One region of the Arthrobacter sp. MDB1-55 genome, then DNA from elsewhere that is predicted to be linked to it. Evidence: riboswitches for the same ligand, from Rfam matches in the RefSeq annotation. Region 1 holds a riboswitch; the other holds the start of a gene.
The links. A riboswitch is a leader RNA that binds a small molecule or an ion and turns the genes downstream of it on or off. The one in region 1 is predicted to bind thiamine pyrophosphate.

Region 1 (7,301 bases):
ACAGGCCCGGAAGCGCGATTGCGAGCCCGCGCAGCCCGATGGCTAAACCAGCGTTGACCGAGTCCTCAGTGAACAGCACGGGCCCCAGCTCGAACAGGACACGCCCGGTCTTCTCCGCGAGAAGCGCGGTCCCGTAGGCACCGACGACGGCCGCGAGGACGAACGGCCAGGTCCGCAGCAGCAGCCGCCGGATGCTGATGCCAAGCAGCGGCAGAAGGAGCAGTTCAGAAGCGAGAACCACGCCGGCGCTGACCCAGTCCACGCTGAGCATGACGACGACGGTGATCACCACGGCGGCGAACAGCTTCGAGAGCGGATTGGCCCGAGGAAGGAACCGGCCAGTGATCTCCGGAGTCAGGATGTCCACACTCACGCCGCTACCTCCAGCGTTGCGGAATGTCCGTCGACGCTCACGATGCGGCTCCCGAGCGCCGTGGTGTACTCGCGGTCATGGGTCACCGATACCACGCAGGTACCCGCATGGATAAGCTCGGCGAGGAGGCCGATCAGCTCAGCCCAGGTGTTCGCGTCCTGACCGAAGGTGGGCTCATCCAGAATCAGGATGTCCGGGTCTGTGGCGAGCATGGTCGCCACCGACAGCCGCCGCTTCTCACCTCCGGACAGCGTGAAGGGATTGGCCTTCAGCAGTCCCGTGAGCCTGAGCCGTTCCGCGATGGGGTCGATCCGGCGTCGTATGTCCGCTTCGCTCTGCCGGGCAACCCGGCGGGGTCCGAACTCGAGTTCCTCAAGCACAGTGTTGGTCAGGAACTGGTGCTCGGGCTCCTGGAACACCGTGCCGATCCGGCTGACCAATTCCGCGGACTTCCAGTTCTGCGGCGTGGACCCGACTCCGCGGGCGAGCGGGTCCAGTGCTGTCAGCTTGCCGGCGCGCGGCTTCAGCAGCCCTGCGAGCGTGAGGGCGAGCGTGGACTTGCCGCCTCCGTTGGGTCCGAGCACGCTGACCGCCTCGCCCTGACCAAGGATGAGGTCAACACCGCTGAGCACCGCAGGTCCCCGTTTGGTGCGTGTGACAGATAACCCGGCAGCCTGCAGGAGGTCCTCGCCGGCACCCTGCCGAACGGCGGGAGTAGCGGGCCGGTGACCGGGTACCCATACCCCGGCTTCTATGAGCCGGGTGCGCACGGCGTTTCGCTGAAGCACGGCGTCCGGTTCGCCGTCCGCGAGAATACCGCCGTCGGAATCCAGTACGATCACGCGGTCCACCACATCGGCCCATACCTCGACCCGGTGCTCCACCACGACGAGCGTGGCAGCGGTCCGGTCCAGCACCCGTACGACGGCGTCCCTCACCTCGATCACCCCTGCGGGGTCAAGATTGGCGGTTGGCTCGTCAAGAAGCAGCAATCCGGGCTGCATGGCGAGGACGGCAGCCAGAGCAAGTCGTTGCTTCTGACCCCCGGAGAGTGCAGTGGTGGGGTGGTTGAGCGGGACATCAAGACCGACGTCGTCAAGCGCCCGCCTCACGCGCGGCCAGATCTCGGCACGCGGCACGGCCAGGTTCTCGGCGCCGAACGCTACCTCGTCACCGACGCGCGCAAGGACCAGTTGGGTATCCGGGTCCTGCAGGACCAGTCCGGAACGTCCGCGAGCAGCGGCGGGGCTGACGCCGTCGACCGCGAGCGAGCCGGTCTGCTCTCCCTCGTCATGCTCGCCGAGCACTCCGGCGAGTCCGTGGAGCAGAGTCGATTTTCCTGCACCGGAGGCGCCGAGGAGCAATACGCGCTGCCCGGCGTCGATGGTCAGGTCGATGTCGCGCACCGCCCACCGCGCCCGGCCAGGGTGACGCCATCCCCAGCCCTGGGCGGTGATTGCAGCCGGGCCGGCCGTCGTCGGGCTCACCCTAAACGTCAGCCGTGCGGCCCGAAGCAAAGGAAGACAGAGCGCCGGTCCTCGCCAGGCCGCGAGTGGCAAGCCAGGACAGCAACCCTGCGAGCACTACACCGGAGACGGCCGCAAAAACGCCGTACATCAGCTTATGATCCATGGTCCATGCTGCGTTGTACATGATGTTCTCGCTGACGGCGAGGGCAAGTCCGGCGCCCAGCCCGGCAAGAAGCGCGACCCCAAGGTTCCAGCGGCGGTAAAGGAACAGGGCGAAGATCAGCTCGGCCCCGATGCCCTGGATCAGGCCGGACAAGAGCACGGCAACTCCAAATTGGGTGCCGATGAGCGCCGAAACGGCAGCCGCGACGACCTCGCAGTAGATGGCAGCGCCCGGCTTGCGGATGATGAATCCGCCCAGCACACCGGCGATGAGCCAGCCACCCGAATACAGGCCGGCCAACGGCGGGTACGCCGCAGTCACGGCTGCCACGCCGCTGTAGCCGGCGGACCAGGCGAAGAAGATGACGCCTACGGCCACCGCGATGACCGAGGCGACCACGATATCCACGACGCGCCATTCGAAGCGGCGGCGGGATGTTGACGGTGTAGGACTGTGTGTAGCAGTCATGAGTGAAATCCTCCTGGGTACAGGAGGGGAAGGCCTTCCGGCAGGACGCCGGTCGCCCTGAGAACTCGACTCCCTTCGCCGGTACTAGCCGGATCAGGTTCGAGGGTCTGCGGTGGTCCGCACTCTCAGCGCCCACCACGTACGTGGCTGCGCTCCCCTGTCGTTGTTTTGAGCGAGATTAACTCTACACCCGGGAACGGAGGCACCGTCGTCGTCGTGATCTTCGGTGCCCTCCCACCGGAGGGTCCCGATAACGCTAGGCTGGGAGCAAAACTAAGCCGACTGAAGGAGGCACCATGAACGCGATCTTCAAACTGATGGGTGTTGGACTGGGCATCGGGGCGGGCCTCGTGGGAACGCAGCTTGTCGACTTCATCTGGAAGCGGGTCACCGGAAACGAGCCCCCGAAGGACAAGGAAGGCCTGGAGAACAGCCTGCGTTCGGCGCTGGCCTTCGCGATCATTTCCGGTTCCGTCAGCACCACCATCCGCGTGCTCACCAACCGCACCACCCAGCAGGCAATCCGCCGCTACGAGAACACCCGCGACCTCACCTGACAATCACCGGGTGACAGTCATTCCGGTCAGTCCCTGGACGCGCGGTCGCCCGCCTCACGGCGCTTGGTGGCCGCGTGTTCCACGACGTCGTCCAACTCGTCCATGCTCAGCAGGTCCTTACGGAGGTGCTTGGTGCGGTAGCCCGCCCTGCCCACCATATGGGCTGAGACAGGAGCGGTGAGGAGCTGGAAAATCCAGCACACGATCAGTACGGGCACAACCGCCCACGAACGTTGCTGAACGGCGATCGCCAACAGGAACAGCAGCAGCCCGAGAACCTGCGGCTTGGTTGCCGCGTGCATGCGGCTCAGCAGGTCCGGGAACCGCAGAAGCCCGACGGCGGCAGCCAGCGACATAAGCGCCCCTCCGAGGAGCAGGACGGCGGTCAGGGTATCCAGGGCAGCATCCATCAGCGGCTCACTTCTTCTCGGTGACGAATCGGGCGACGGTCACCGACGCGATGAAACCGATCAAGGATGTCGCCACGAGGATCACCAGCGTGTTCGTGTGCCCATTGACGACCATGTCTACGGCCAGTGCTCCTCCCACGATCGCCAGGAGTACGTCCACGGCAAGCACGCGGTCAAGAATCGACGGGCCGCGAGCCACCCGGTAGATCGCGAAGAGCGCAGACACTCCCAGAATGACGGCGATGATGCCAAGAACGATGCTCACTGGTGCGCCCTTCCGTCGAGGTGATGCGGCGCTTCCGAGCGCAGCAGGGCAAGATCCTCACGGGACCCCATAACCCTGATCAACCATTCTTCGGTGCGCCGGGCATTCTCCCTAACCTTCTCGGCGTCATCATCCGTCGCGACGTTGAGGCAATGCAGGTAGAGGGTGGACGTCGAGCGATCCACCTCCACCACCAGAGAACCGGGGATCAGCGACAAAGCATGTCCGGTCGCCGTCACCAGAAGGTCGGAGGGGCTGCGCAGTCGCACCCGCACCACGGCGTTCTTCAGCTTCGGTCCACGGACGAGCGCCAACCAGAAGACCTGCACGCTGGCCTGCAGCAGCTGGTAGAGGAACCTGCCGGCGAACCCAACGGCGTAGAAGAGATTGAACCGCCCGCTGAGCTCCACCGGCGGGAGATAAAGGAAGTTCGCGACCGCGAACGCAATGATGGCGCCGAACGCCAGGTTACCCAGGCTGAAGTCCTGCCAGAGCGCTCCCCACACGATCACCAGCCAGATCAGGAGCGGCAATTCAACCCGCAACGGGATACGTTGCCTTGTCATCATGGTGAGACTCCTGCCGCTTCGGTTGCGCCTTCCCCGAGGACTGCGTCGATATACGGGGAACGGTCCAACATCTGCTGCGCTGCCTGGTCGCTCAGCTCGAAGAGGGGGCCGCCCAGTACCGTGAGGCTGACGCCCAGCAGTACGAGCCCCGTGGTGGCGCCGACCATGGTCTTGGGCAGCAAACTGACGGCACTCCTGCCCGCGAACTTACCGGTGCTGTGCCCAGCGACCCTGCGGGAAGTCGTCACCGCCGAGCCGTCTGTCGAGGTTGCCATCAGGATCGGATCCGGGTGTGTTGCGTCCTCCGGCCGGCGCCAGAAGGCGCGGTTCCAGACGCGCGCGATCGCAAGCAGCGTTATGAGGCTCGTCAGTACACCGGCTCCGACCAGCACATAGGCAAGCGGTGTCCCGAGTTCGACGCCCGCCTGCAGCAGTCCCAGCTTCCCGAGGAAGCCCGAGAACGGCGGGATACCTGCAAGATTCATGCCCGGAATGAAAAACAGCAACGCCAGGAAGGGCGAGATTTTCGCAAGTCCGCCGAGTCGATCCATATTGGCCGTTCCGCCCCGGCGCTCGATGAGACCCGTGACAAGGAAAAGGCTGGTCTGCACGATGATGTGGTGGGCAACGTAGTAGACGGCGGCGCCCAGGCCGATCACAGTGGAGATTGCGAGCCCGAACACCATGTACCCGATATGGCTGACGAGCGTGAAGGAGAGCATACGTTTGATGTCCGACTGCGCGAGCGCGCCGAGTATGCCCACGATCATGGTGAGCATGGCGACGATCATCAGCAGCGTGTTGATGCGGTCGCCGGGGAACAGCAAAGTCTCAGTCCGCACCATTGCATAAACGCCGACCTTGGTCAGCAGGCCGGCGAACACGGCGGTCACCGGAGCAGGGGCGGTCGGGTAGGAGTCGGGCAGCCAGAAGGACAGCGGGAAAACCGCGGCCTTGATGCCGAATGCCACCAGCAGCATCAGGTGAAGGATCATCTGCGTCGCGGGGTCGAGATCCGCGAGTTTGAGGGCCAGGTCCGCCATGTTGATGGTGCCGGTTGCGGCATAGATCATACCGATGCTGATGAGGAACAGAACCGAGGAAACCACACTGACGACGACGTAGGTCACCCCTGCACGGATGCGCGGTGTGGTGCCGCCCAGTGTCATGAGCACATAACTTGCGGTGAGGAGAATCTCGAACCCCACGTACAGGTTGAAGAGGTCTCCGGCAAGGAATGCGTTGGACACTCCGGCGACCAGAATCAGGTACGTCGGGTGGAAGATCGAGATGGGCCCGTCCTCGTCACCGTCGGTCATCCCCTGTCCTGTGGCGTAGATCAGGACCGCGAGGCTTACGGCCGAGGAGACCACCAGCATCAGCGCGGAGAACTGGTCCACCACCATCGTGATGCCGAAGGGAGCCGCCCAGTTGCCGATGAAGACGGCCGTTGTGCCCTTTCCGCTGGCATCCAGCAGGAGGAAGATCTCGATCATCAGGGTTACGCAGAGCGTCGTAATGCTCACGGCACGCTGGGACCTGGAATGCCGGATCAAAAGGAAGGCAAGAGCTGCGCCCAGGAACGGCAGCACGACTGCCAGAGGCGCGAGGTTCGCTATGTTCATCGCTCCTCCGTTCGTGGGTTGCTCGCTCTGCTGCCGATTCCCGCCCGCTGGTTGCCCGGCGCTTCTTCGGCCTCTTCGATGGGGGTGAATTCTGTGGTCTCGATGGGAATTTCGGCGTCGTCCTCGGCATCGAAGCTGCTCTGAGACGCCACCCGCCGGTCTTCGATGTCATCCTGGACCTCGTCCTGGCGGCCGAGGATCCACGAACGGTAGATAATTCCCAGCATGAAGGCCGTCACGGCGAACGAGATGACAATCGAGGTGAGAATCAACGCCTGTGGGAGCGGGTCGCTGTAGTCCTCCGGGGCGATTCCGGACGAGTACAAGGGGGCCCGGCCCGCGGCGCCGCCCCCCGCAAGCAGCAGCATGTTGGCGCCATTGGCGAGCATGATCAGACCGAGCAGGACCCTTGTCAGGCTACGCTCCAGGAGCAGGTAGATCCCCGCAGCGAAGAGGGCGCCCATGATGACGAGCAATGTGACGTTGACGCTCACTGGGCCACCTTCTCTTCCGGCTCCGGGGCTTCTTCCGGTTTTGGAGAACGGGCGTCCATGGTGGCGGTTGCGCCTTCACTGCGCTCGTCAATCTCGGAGCCGAGGCTGCGGAGCACGTCGAGCACCAGCCCCACCACCACCATGTACACGCCGATGTCGAAGATCGTGGACGTGACGAACTTGATGTGGCCGAAGACCGGCCAGGTTGTTTCGATGATTGCGCTTTGGAACACCTCGCCCCCGAGGAACACGGGAACTATGGCGGTGAGCGCGGCAGTGGCAAGACCGCCGCCAAGGAGCAATCCCGCGCTGACGGGGGTAGCTTCGGCGAGTTCGAACCGGCCGCCCGCGAGATATCGAATGGTCAGCGCAAGCCCTGCCATCAGACCGCCGGCAAATCCGCCGCCCGGCAGGTTGTGCCCGGCCAGCAGGAGGTAGATGGAGAACACGATGATCGAGTGGAACAGCAGTCTGGTGATGACCTCGAAGATGATGGAGCGCCGTTCCGGTGCAAGGGTCCGCCCTGCCACGAGCCACGCATCGTTGACTGAGCTCGCGAATTTCTTGGCCAGCTCCAGGGCCGCAGCTTCGCGACCGTAGGCGTCGATCGGTTCCTGGTTCCGGCCGACCGTCCCGCTCTTGACCCCATCCGCGCGTACCCTGCCGTCGCCCCGACCGCGGATGAAGATGAGGCTTGCGACGCCGGTCGCCGCGATAGCGAGCACGCTGATCTCACCGAAAGTGTCCCAGGCCCGGATGTCCACGAGGGTGACGTTCACGATGTTGGCGCCGCCGCCGTCGTCGTACGCCAGCGAGGGAAAGCTCAGCGAAATAGGGTCTGCCACGCGGGAAGCCATTGCGGACATTGCGATCGCCATCATGACTCCGCCGAAGGAGAGCCCGAGAAC
Region 2 (7,301 bases), 1.2 Mb from region 1:
GGATCTGCCGCAGTCTCACGCCGTTGGGCAGGGTCTGTCCACGCTCGATGGTGCCAACGGGGTCAGGCAGTCCGGCGAGATTTTCGAGGGCGGCAGCGAGGCCGGCAATGCGCTCTTCGCTCAGGCTCAGCCGGTCCAGGAGTGCGTTGGAGGTGCCATTCGAGCGGCCCGCTTCCAGGTCCTGCCGGTTGGCGCGCAGAATGGCTTCCTGATTGGCGACGAGCGCTTCCCCGATGGCGCTCAGTGCCTTGTCCTTGTGGGATCGGTTCGCGCGGGCGATGACGCGCGAGGCGGTCCGGGCGCGATCCGCGATGGCGTGCACAGCCTGCTCGACGTTCACCGGTGTTCCCGGCTGGTCGCCGTTCTCTGGGTCGGTGATGGCCTGCTGGGCAGTCTGCTGTGTGGTCACGTCAGTCATTGCTCCAGTCTAGCGAGGGCGCCCGCCCAACCCCAGCCGGGCTCAGGAGGAAGCTACCGCGTTCAGGACCACAAGGTCGTTGACGTGGACCACCGACCGTTCATACTCCCGGCCGAGCTCACGCGAAAGCTCCCGCGTGGACCTGCCAAGCATGCGCGGCAGTTCGAAGGAGCTGTAGTTGACCAGACCGCGGGCGATGACGGTGCCGGTGCCATCCACCATTTCCACCGGGTCACCGGCCTCGAACTCGCCGCTCACCGACACGATGCCTGCCGGCAGGAGCGACCGGCGTCTCTCCCCCACAGCCCTGACCGCGCCGTCGTCCAGCGTCAGCGTGCCCTGAATCCGGGCCAGATGGGCAAGCCACAGCAGCCGGATGGGCTGGCGGCGGCCGTTGGTGCTGAACCAGGTGCCCACGTCTTCACCGGCCAGTGCAGGGCCTGCATTCGCTGTGGAGGTGACGAGGGCGGGAATCCCGGATGAGGCAGCAATGGTGGCGGCTTCAACTTTCGTCACCATGCCGCCTGTGCCGACTCCCGCCTTGCCTGTACGTCCGATACTCACGCCCTCAAGATCTTCGGGGCCGCGAACCTCCGCAATGCGCTTCGCGCCTTCCTTGGGCGGACCGTCATAGAGCGAGTCGACATCGGACAACAGGACGAGTGCATCGGCTTTGACCAGGTGCGCCACGAGGGCAGCAAGGCGGTCGTTGTCCCCGAAACGGATCTCGGAGCTCGCCACCGTGTCGTTCTCGTTCACGATCGGGACCACTCCGAAGTTCAACAAGCGTTCCATGGCCCGGTGCGCGTTGGCGTAGTGGCTCCGCCGCATGAGGTCGTCCAGGGTCAACAGCACCTGACTGACGGTGACGCCGTGAGCGCCGAAGGCGTGGGTGTAGCGGGCCATCAGGAGGCCCTGTCCCACGCTCGCGGCCGCCTGCTGGGAGGACAGCTGGCTGGGCCTGCGCACCAGCCCGAGCGGGGCAAGACCAGCTGCGATTGCGCCCGAGGATACGAGGATCACCTCGGTACCCTCGTTGTGCCGGGCCGCAAGCACATCGGAAAGAGCGTAGAGCGCTTCGTCGGAGAGTCCTCCGGAGAGTGACGTGAGAGAGGACGAACCTACCTTGACGACTATTCTCTTGGCTTTCGCCAGTCCGGAACGGGTCTTGAGCGGGCGCTTTGCGGTCATCTATTCCTTCTGTCTGGTTCCCCAGTGGTCAACACAGGGCCGTGCGGTCACACTTCGTCGTTGTCCGTGCCGCCATCGGGTCCGCTCTCGCCGTTCGCAACCTTAGGCCCTGAGTGCTTGTAGTTGACCGACTCAGTCCAGATGCCGGCCTTCCTTTCAGCCTCAAGCTCGGCCCGCGCAGCAGCACGCGCGTCCTTGCGGCTCTGGTAATCCTCACGCTTCTGTTCGCGTGTGGGACGAACGAACTCCTCAAGGCGGATGTCAGTACCGCGGGGCGAGGCCAGCAGCTCAGCGCCACCCATCATGGTTGGTTCCCAGTCGAAGACGACGCCGTCGCCTTCCCCGATTACCACGGTATCCCCCGGCTTGGCTCCACTCTTGAAGAGCTGTTCCTCAACGCCCAACTTAGCGAGCCGGTCGGCAAGGTAGCCAACCGCTTCGTCATTTGTGAAGTCGGTCTGCTTCACCCAGCGCTCAGGCTTTTCACCGAGCACCCGGAACAGCGGCTCGAGATTCTTCTCTTCGCGCCGGATGACGAAGCCCTTCTCGTTCACCGCGCGGGGGCGCAGGACGGTGGGCGTGACAACGGGCGGCGCTGTTTCCAGCTTCTCGCGGGCATCGCGGACAATCTCGGCCATGGCGAACCCCAGCTGGCGGAGTCCTTCGTGGCTGGCGGCAGACACCTCGAAGACGCGGTAGCCACGGGACTCGAGTTCAGGGCGAACGAATTCGGCCATGTCACGGCCGTCCGGGACATCGACCTTGTTCAGTGCCACGAGGCGCGGACGCTCGTTGAGCGGCACTACCTCACCGCCTGGCCCGGCATAGCTCATGTCTACGGCGTATCGGTCGAGTTCGCCCTCGATGATCTCCAAGTCGCGTAGAGGGTCCCGGTCCGTCTCAAGTGCTGCACAGTCCAGTACATGGACCAGTGCGGCGCAACGTTCGACGTGGCGCAGGAAGTCATGCCCCAGTCCCTTGCCTTCGCTCGCACCCTCAATGAGTCCGGGGACGTCAGCGATGGTGAAACGGACGTCACCGGCCTGCACCACCCCGAGGTTGGGGCGCAGCGTGGTGAAGGGGTAGTCGGCGATCTTAGGCCGGGCGGCCGACATGGCGGCAATCAGGCTGGACTTGCCCGCCGAAGGGAATCCGACGAGGGCGATGTCCGCAATGGATTTGAGCTCGAGCACGATGTCGCGTGCGTCACCGGGAATTCCCAGCAATGCGAACCCGGGAGCCTTCCGCTTCTGCGACGACAGCGAGGAGTTGCCGAGGCCGCCCTGCCCGCCAGCGGCGGCGACGAATTCGGCGCCCGGGCCGACGAGGTCAGCCAACACCTCGCCCTCGGGGGACTTGACCACAGTGCCGTCGGGGACCGGCAGGATAAGGGTTTCGCCCCTGCGGCCTTCCCGCCAGTCGCCCATGCCGTTGCCGCCGTTCGTAGCGTGGCGGTGCGGGGCGTGGTGGTAGTCCAAAAGAGTGGTCGTCTGCGGGTCAACGCGCAGGATCACGGCGCCGCCGTCCCCGCCGTTGCCGCCGTCAGGGCCACCCAGGGGCTTGAACTTTTCCCGCTTGACCGAGACGCACCCGTGTCCGCCGGTGCCGCCCGAGACGTGCAGAACTACGCGGTCAACGAAGCTTGCCACGGTGTACTCCTCTTGAGAATCTCACATCAGTGCCGAGTCTATCCGGCTTAAAAGAAGGTGGGGTGAGCCTGATTGGCTCACCCCACCCTAGTGCTTTTGTGAACGCTGCTATGGTGTGCGGTTGCGAGTACTACTCGGCAGCCGCACCCACGATGTTCACAACGCGGCGTCCGCGGCGGGTACCGAATTCAACGGCACCGGCTTCCAGAGCGAACAGCGTGTCATCGCCGCCACGGCCAACGTTGGCGCCGGGGTGGAAATGGGTACCGCGCTGACGAACGATGATTTCGCCTGCCTTAACGACCTGTCCGCCGAACCGCTTCACGCCGAGGTACTGGGCGTTGGAGTCGCGACCGTTGCGAGTGGAGCTCGCACCCTTCTTATGTGCCATCTGTTATGCCTGCCTTTTTCTCGAACAGAATCTGAGGAACGAGTAACCGTGTGAGGGTTACGCGATGCCCGTGATCTTGACCTTGGTGAGCTCTGAACGGTGACCCTGGCGCTTCTTGTAGCCGGTCTTGTTCTTGAACTTCTGGATAACAATCTTCGGGCCCCGAAGATTCTCGACGATTTCGGCAGTGACAGTGACCTTTGCCAGGTCCTGTGCTGCTGAAGTCACCTTGTCGCCGTCGACCAGAAGGAGAGCAGGCAGCTTGAAGCTGCTGCCGGCCTCACCGGGGACGCGGTCAAGGGTAACGAGGTCTCCCACGGAAACCTTTTCTTGGCGGCCGCCTGCGCGGACAATCGCGTACACCACTTGGGAACTCACTTCTCTCGACGATCAAAACTGTTTGCTTACTGTTTCCGGGACCGTACGCTGTTAGCAGCGCAGCCGGAGGGGTGCCTGTGCACTCACGGCACAACCACGCCCCGAAAATAGTCATACAAGGGCGCAGCACCGAAGATCTAGATTACGGCAGTTTTGCGGTATCCCGCAAATCAACACGCGTCGGTGCGTCGAAGAACTCATGCTCGTACCAGGCGGAGGCAACGAAAGCGTCGACCATAGCGGCTCGGTCCCCCGCCGACGCGCCGGCAAATGCCGCATCGGCGAAGGCAATCGCACACCCGGTAGCCTCAGCAAAATCGGGATCGGCGTAGGTTTCCATCCAACTCGCATAAGGGTGCCCGTGTCCGGACTTCGAACCACTCCACCGCGCATGCAGAACGCTGCCGACATGCGCGTAAAGCCAGAAGCACGGCAACACAGCAGCCACGAGCACCGCGTACCCGCCATTGGCGGAGGCAGCCAGCAGATGATCGACGTAGGCCTTGGTGACGGGACCCTGCGTGTCGGTCAGTTCTCGTCCGGCAAGCCACGTCCGGTGCAACTCGGACTCCACCTCGAGGCAATTCAATGCGGACCGTGCCCAGAACAGCTGCTCCGCCTCGGTGGGTGCCAGCGCACTGGCCCTGGACAGCACCCGTGAGTACTCACGGAGGTAGAGAGCGTCCTGTGCCAGATAGTAGGCAAACTGTTCAGAGGGCAGGGTACCGTCACTCAGGTCCTGCACAAATCCGAGCGCCTCGATGGCGCTGCGGTGTCCGGCAGTGAGCTCCCAGACCTGTTCGCTGAATGGACGTTCCACGAGCGGCCTGTCCCCGAGCCTCGGCTCGAACTCATGGAAATGGTGGATGGGACCGTTGCCCTCCCCCACCTGCAGCTCGTCGGCACGTTCCAGCGCGCCCCTCAGCCACTTCTTGACGATCACCAGCGACTCGTGCCAGTCGCGCGTACGCACCTGGACGGTAGCGAGGGCAGCCGAGAGCGAGCATCCGGTGCCGTGCGTGTTGCGGGTGGCGATCCTGGCGCCGCTGACCTCCGTCACCGTCCCGGCACCGTCGGACGCGTCGATGAACGCATCCGGGCACGCCCGATTTCCCTCCCCGGTGTCTCCTCCATCCCTGAGGTCCTTGAGATGGCCGCCCTTGACCAGAACGGACGTTCCCGTTGACGCCGCGAGGCGCTGCCCCTGCTCCAGAGCAGCTTCCCAGGTCTCGGCAACCGGCTCACCCACCAACACGGCGAGTTCGGGCAGGTTCGGTGTCACAAGATCGGCGAGCGGAATCAGCGCGCGCAGTTCATCCTCGGCGTCGGTTGCCAGAAGCCTGTCACCGCTGGTTGCCACCATGACCGGATCAAGCACGACGACGGCAGCTGACGCACGGGGCAGCCACCCGGCTACCGTCCGGATGGTTTCCACGTCGCCCAACATGCCGATCTTGACCGCATCAATGACCACGTCGTCACTGACGGCGGTCAACTGCTCAGCAAGGAAAGCTGCCGGCGGCGTGTGGACAGCCCGCACTCCCCTGGTGTTCTGCGCAACGAGGGAGGTCACCACGGCCATGCCGTACCCGCCCTGCGCGCCGATGCTCTTCAGATCGGCCTGGATGCCCGCTCCCCCGGTCGGGTCGGTACCCGCAATACTCAGGACACGCGGAATTGTCCGCGTCTGTGCTGGGTAGGTTGATGATTCTGTGTGCTCCATGAGCGTGCGAATACTCATTCGCGACATCCCTCCGCTAGGCCAAGGACCGCGTGTCGGCGGCCATCTCTAGATCAGGTTCAACGCGTCTTATCTCAGCCCGGACCGGGCACCGCGTGTCACTTCGTCCCACCTTACCCCTGCCCGGACCGGCCGTCTGGTTTCGGGCTCAGGCGCCGTGTCACAGAAGCTGACCCTCACAACAGAACACGCCGCTCCCTTCGGGGAAGGGAACGGCGTGTTCGCTGAAAGTGTCGGAACCTAGAGCTCGGAGGCAGGCACTCCGACACCCAGGATCATCGGCTCGTCCGACTTCTCCGGCTTGGCTGCGGGTTTCTCGGCCCGCGCCACGTACTGCGCTCCGCCCGACGGGGCGGCCGTCGCTTCGCCGGCGCGCTCGATAGTTGCGTTGACGGCGGAGCCCTGCGCGCTGCTGGCGGCCCGATGCCTCCGGTTGCGGCGACCGGATGTCGGCGCTGCACCCGCGTCCACTGCGGGAGTTTCGCGCTTCACCGGCTCTGGACGTGAGATCTCCGGCGCGGGCTCAACGGTCACGCTGCGAGCCGGTGTCTGTCCGCTCCGCTCCCGGAAGGCGGGTTCCGGATCAGGCTCGGTCTCGCTGGCCGCCGGGAAGCGGTTGAATGCTTCCGTCAGGCTCTCGAGGGTCAGCTCCGGCTCCGGTCGGGGAACGACCGGCCCATTCTCCGCACGCGGCAGCGTCACCTTCTCGCCGTTGATCGTCAGCACAGGGCCCGACGACGGCGCTTCGGCTGCCGCCTCCTCGTGATCGTGGTCGTGGTCGTGTTCATGCGCAGCGTGAGTCGCCGCAGCGATGTTCGCGAGAGCTGCCCGTGCGGCCTCGGCGCGCGCCTGACGCTCGGCGTCGTCAGTCTTCTGCTCGGGGGCGGGAACGTGCTCCTCGACCTGTTGGGTTTTGGCGCGGCGCTTGCGTTCGCTGCGGGACATCTTTTCCTGCCGCAGGTGCTGCTGGTGGTTCTCCGTTGATACGGCGTGCCTGCGGTGCTCGACCGGCTCGTCGTGGGTGACGACGCCGCGTCCGCCGCAGTGCTCGCAGTTCTCGCCGAACACTTCAAGCAGACCGGTTCCCATGCGCTTGCGGGTCATTTGCACGAGGCCGAGGGAGGTGACTTCAGCAACCTGATGTTTGGTCCGGTCACGGCCCAGGCACTCCACGAGGCGGCGCAGCACGAGGTCGCGGTTCGCCTCGAGCACCATGTCGATGAAGTCGATGACGATGATGCCGCCGATGTCGCGGAGCCGGAGCTGCCGGACCACTTCCTCGGCCGCTTCCAGGTTGTTCTTCGTGACGGTTTCCTCAAGGTTGCCGCCGCTACCGGTGAACTTCCCCGTATTGACGTCGACAACCGTCATGGCTTCGGTCCGGTCGATGACCAGCGAACCGCCCGAAGGCAGGAAGACCTTGCGTTCCAGTGCCTTGTGGATCTGCTCGTCGATGCGCCGGGCAGCGAAGATGTCCTCGTCCTGGGTCCACTTCTCGAGCCTGCCGACGAGGTCCGGCGCTACGTACATCAC

Region 2: it holds a riboswitch for thiamine pyrophosphate, as region 1 does, so the genes downstream of both, AC5RU3_RS06480 (bifunctional hydroxymethylpyrimidine kinase/phosphomethylpyrimidine kinase) here and AC5RU3_RS00605 (ECF transporter S component) in region 1, are expected to answer to the same signal.

The regions. Positions count from the first base shown of each region.
Region 1 is NZ_JBNHID010000001.1:118,438-125,738, reverse strand. Features, by position in the region: gene AC5RU3_RS00615 (energy-coupling factor transporter transmembrane component T family protein) at 1-373, opposite strand, end outside; gene AC5RU3_RS00610 (ABC transporter ATP-binding protein) at 370-1,860, opposite strand; gene AC5RU3_RS00605 (ECF transporter S component) at 1,862-2,473, opposite strand; TPP riboswitch at 2,527-2,642, opposite strand; gene AC5RU3_RS00600 (DUF4235 domain-containing protein) at 2,770-3,030, shown strand; gene mnhG (monovalent cation/H(+) antiporter subunit G) at 3,057-3,440, opposite strand; gene AC5RU3_RS00590 (MrpF/PhaF family protein) at 3,448-3,705, opposite strand; gene AC5RU3_RS00585 (Na+/H+ antiporter subunit E) at 3,702-4,271, opposite strand; gene AC5RU3_RS00580 (Na+/H+ antiporter subunit D) at 4,271-5,899, opposite strand; gene AC5RU3_RS00575 (Na(+)/H(+) antiporter subunit C) at 5,896-6,393, opposite strand; gene AC5RU3_RS00570 (Na+/H+ antiporter subunit A) at 6,390-7,301, opposite strand, start outside.
Region 2 is NZ_JBNHID010000001.1:1,352,567-1,359,867, forward strand. Features, by position in the region: gene AC5RU3_RS06455 (glutamate-5-semialdehyde dehydrogenase) at 1-418, opposite strand, end outside; gene proB (glutamate 5-kinase) at 461-1,609, opposite strand; gene obgE (GTPase ObgE) at 1,657-3,258, opposite strand; gene rpmA (50S ribosomal protein L27) at 3,389-3,649, opposite strand; gene rplU (50S ribosomal protein L21) at 3,707-4,015, opposite strand; gene AC5RU3_RS06480 (bifunctional hydroxymethylpyrimidine kinase/phosphomethylpyrimidine kinase) at 4,170-5,768, opposite strand; TPP riboswitch at 5,760-5,874, opposite strand; gene AC5RU3_RS06485 (Rne/Rng family ribonuclease) at 6,009-7,301, opposite strand, start outside.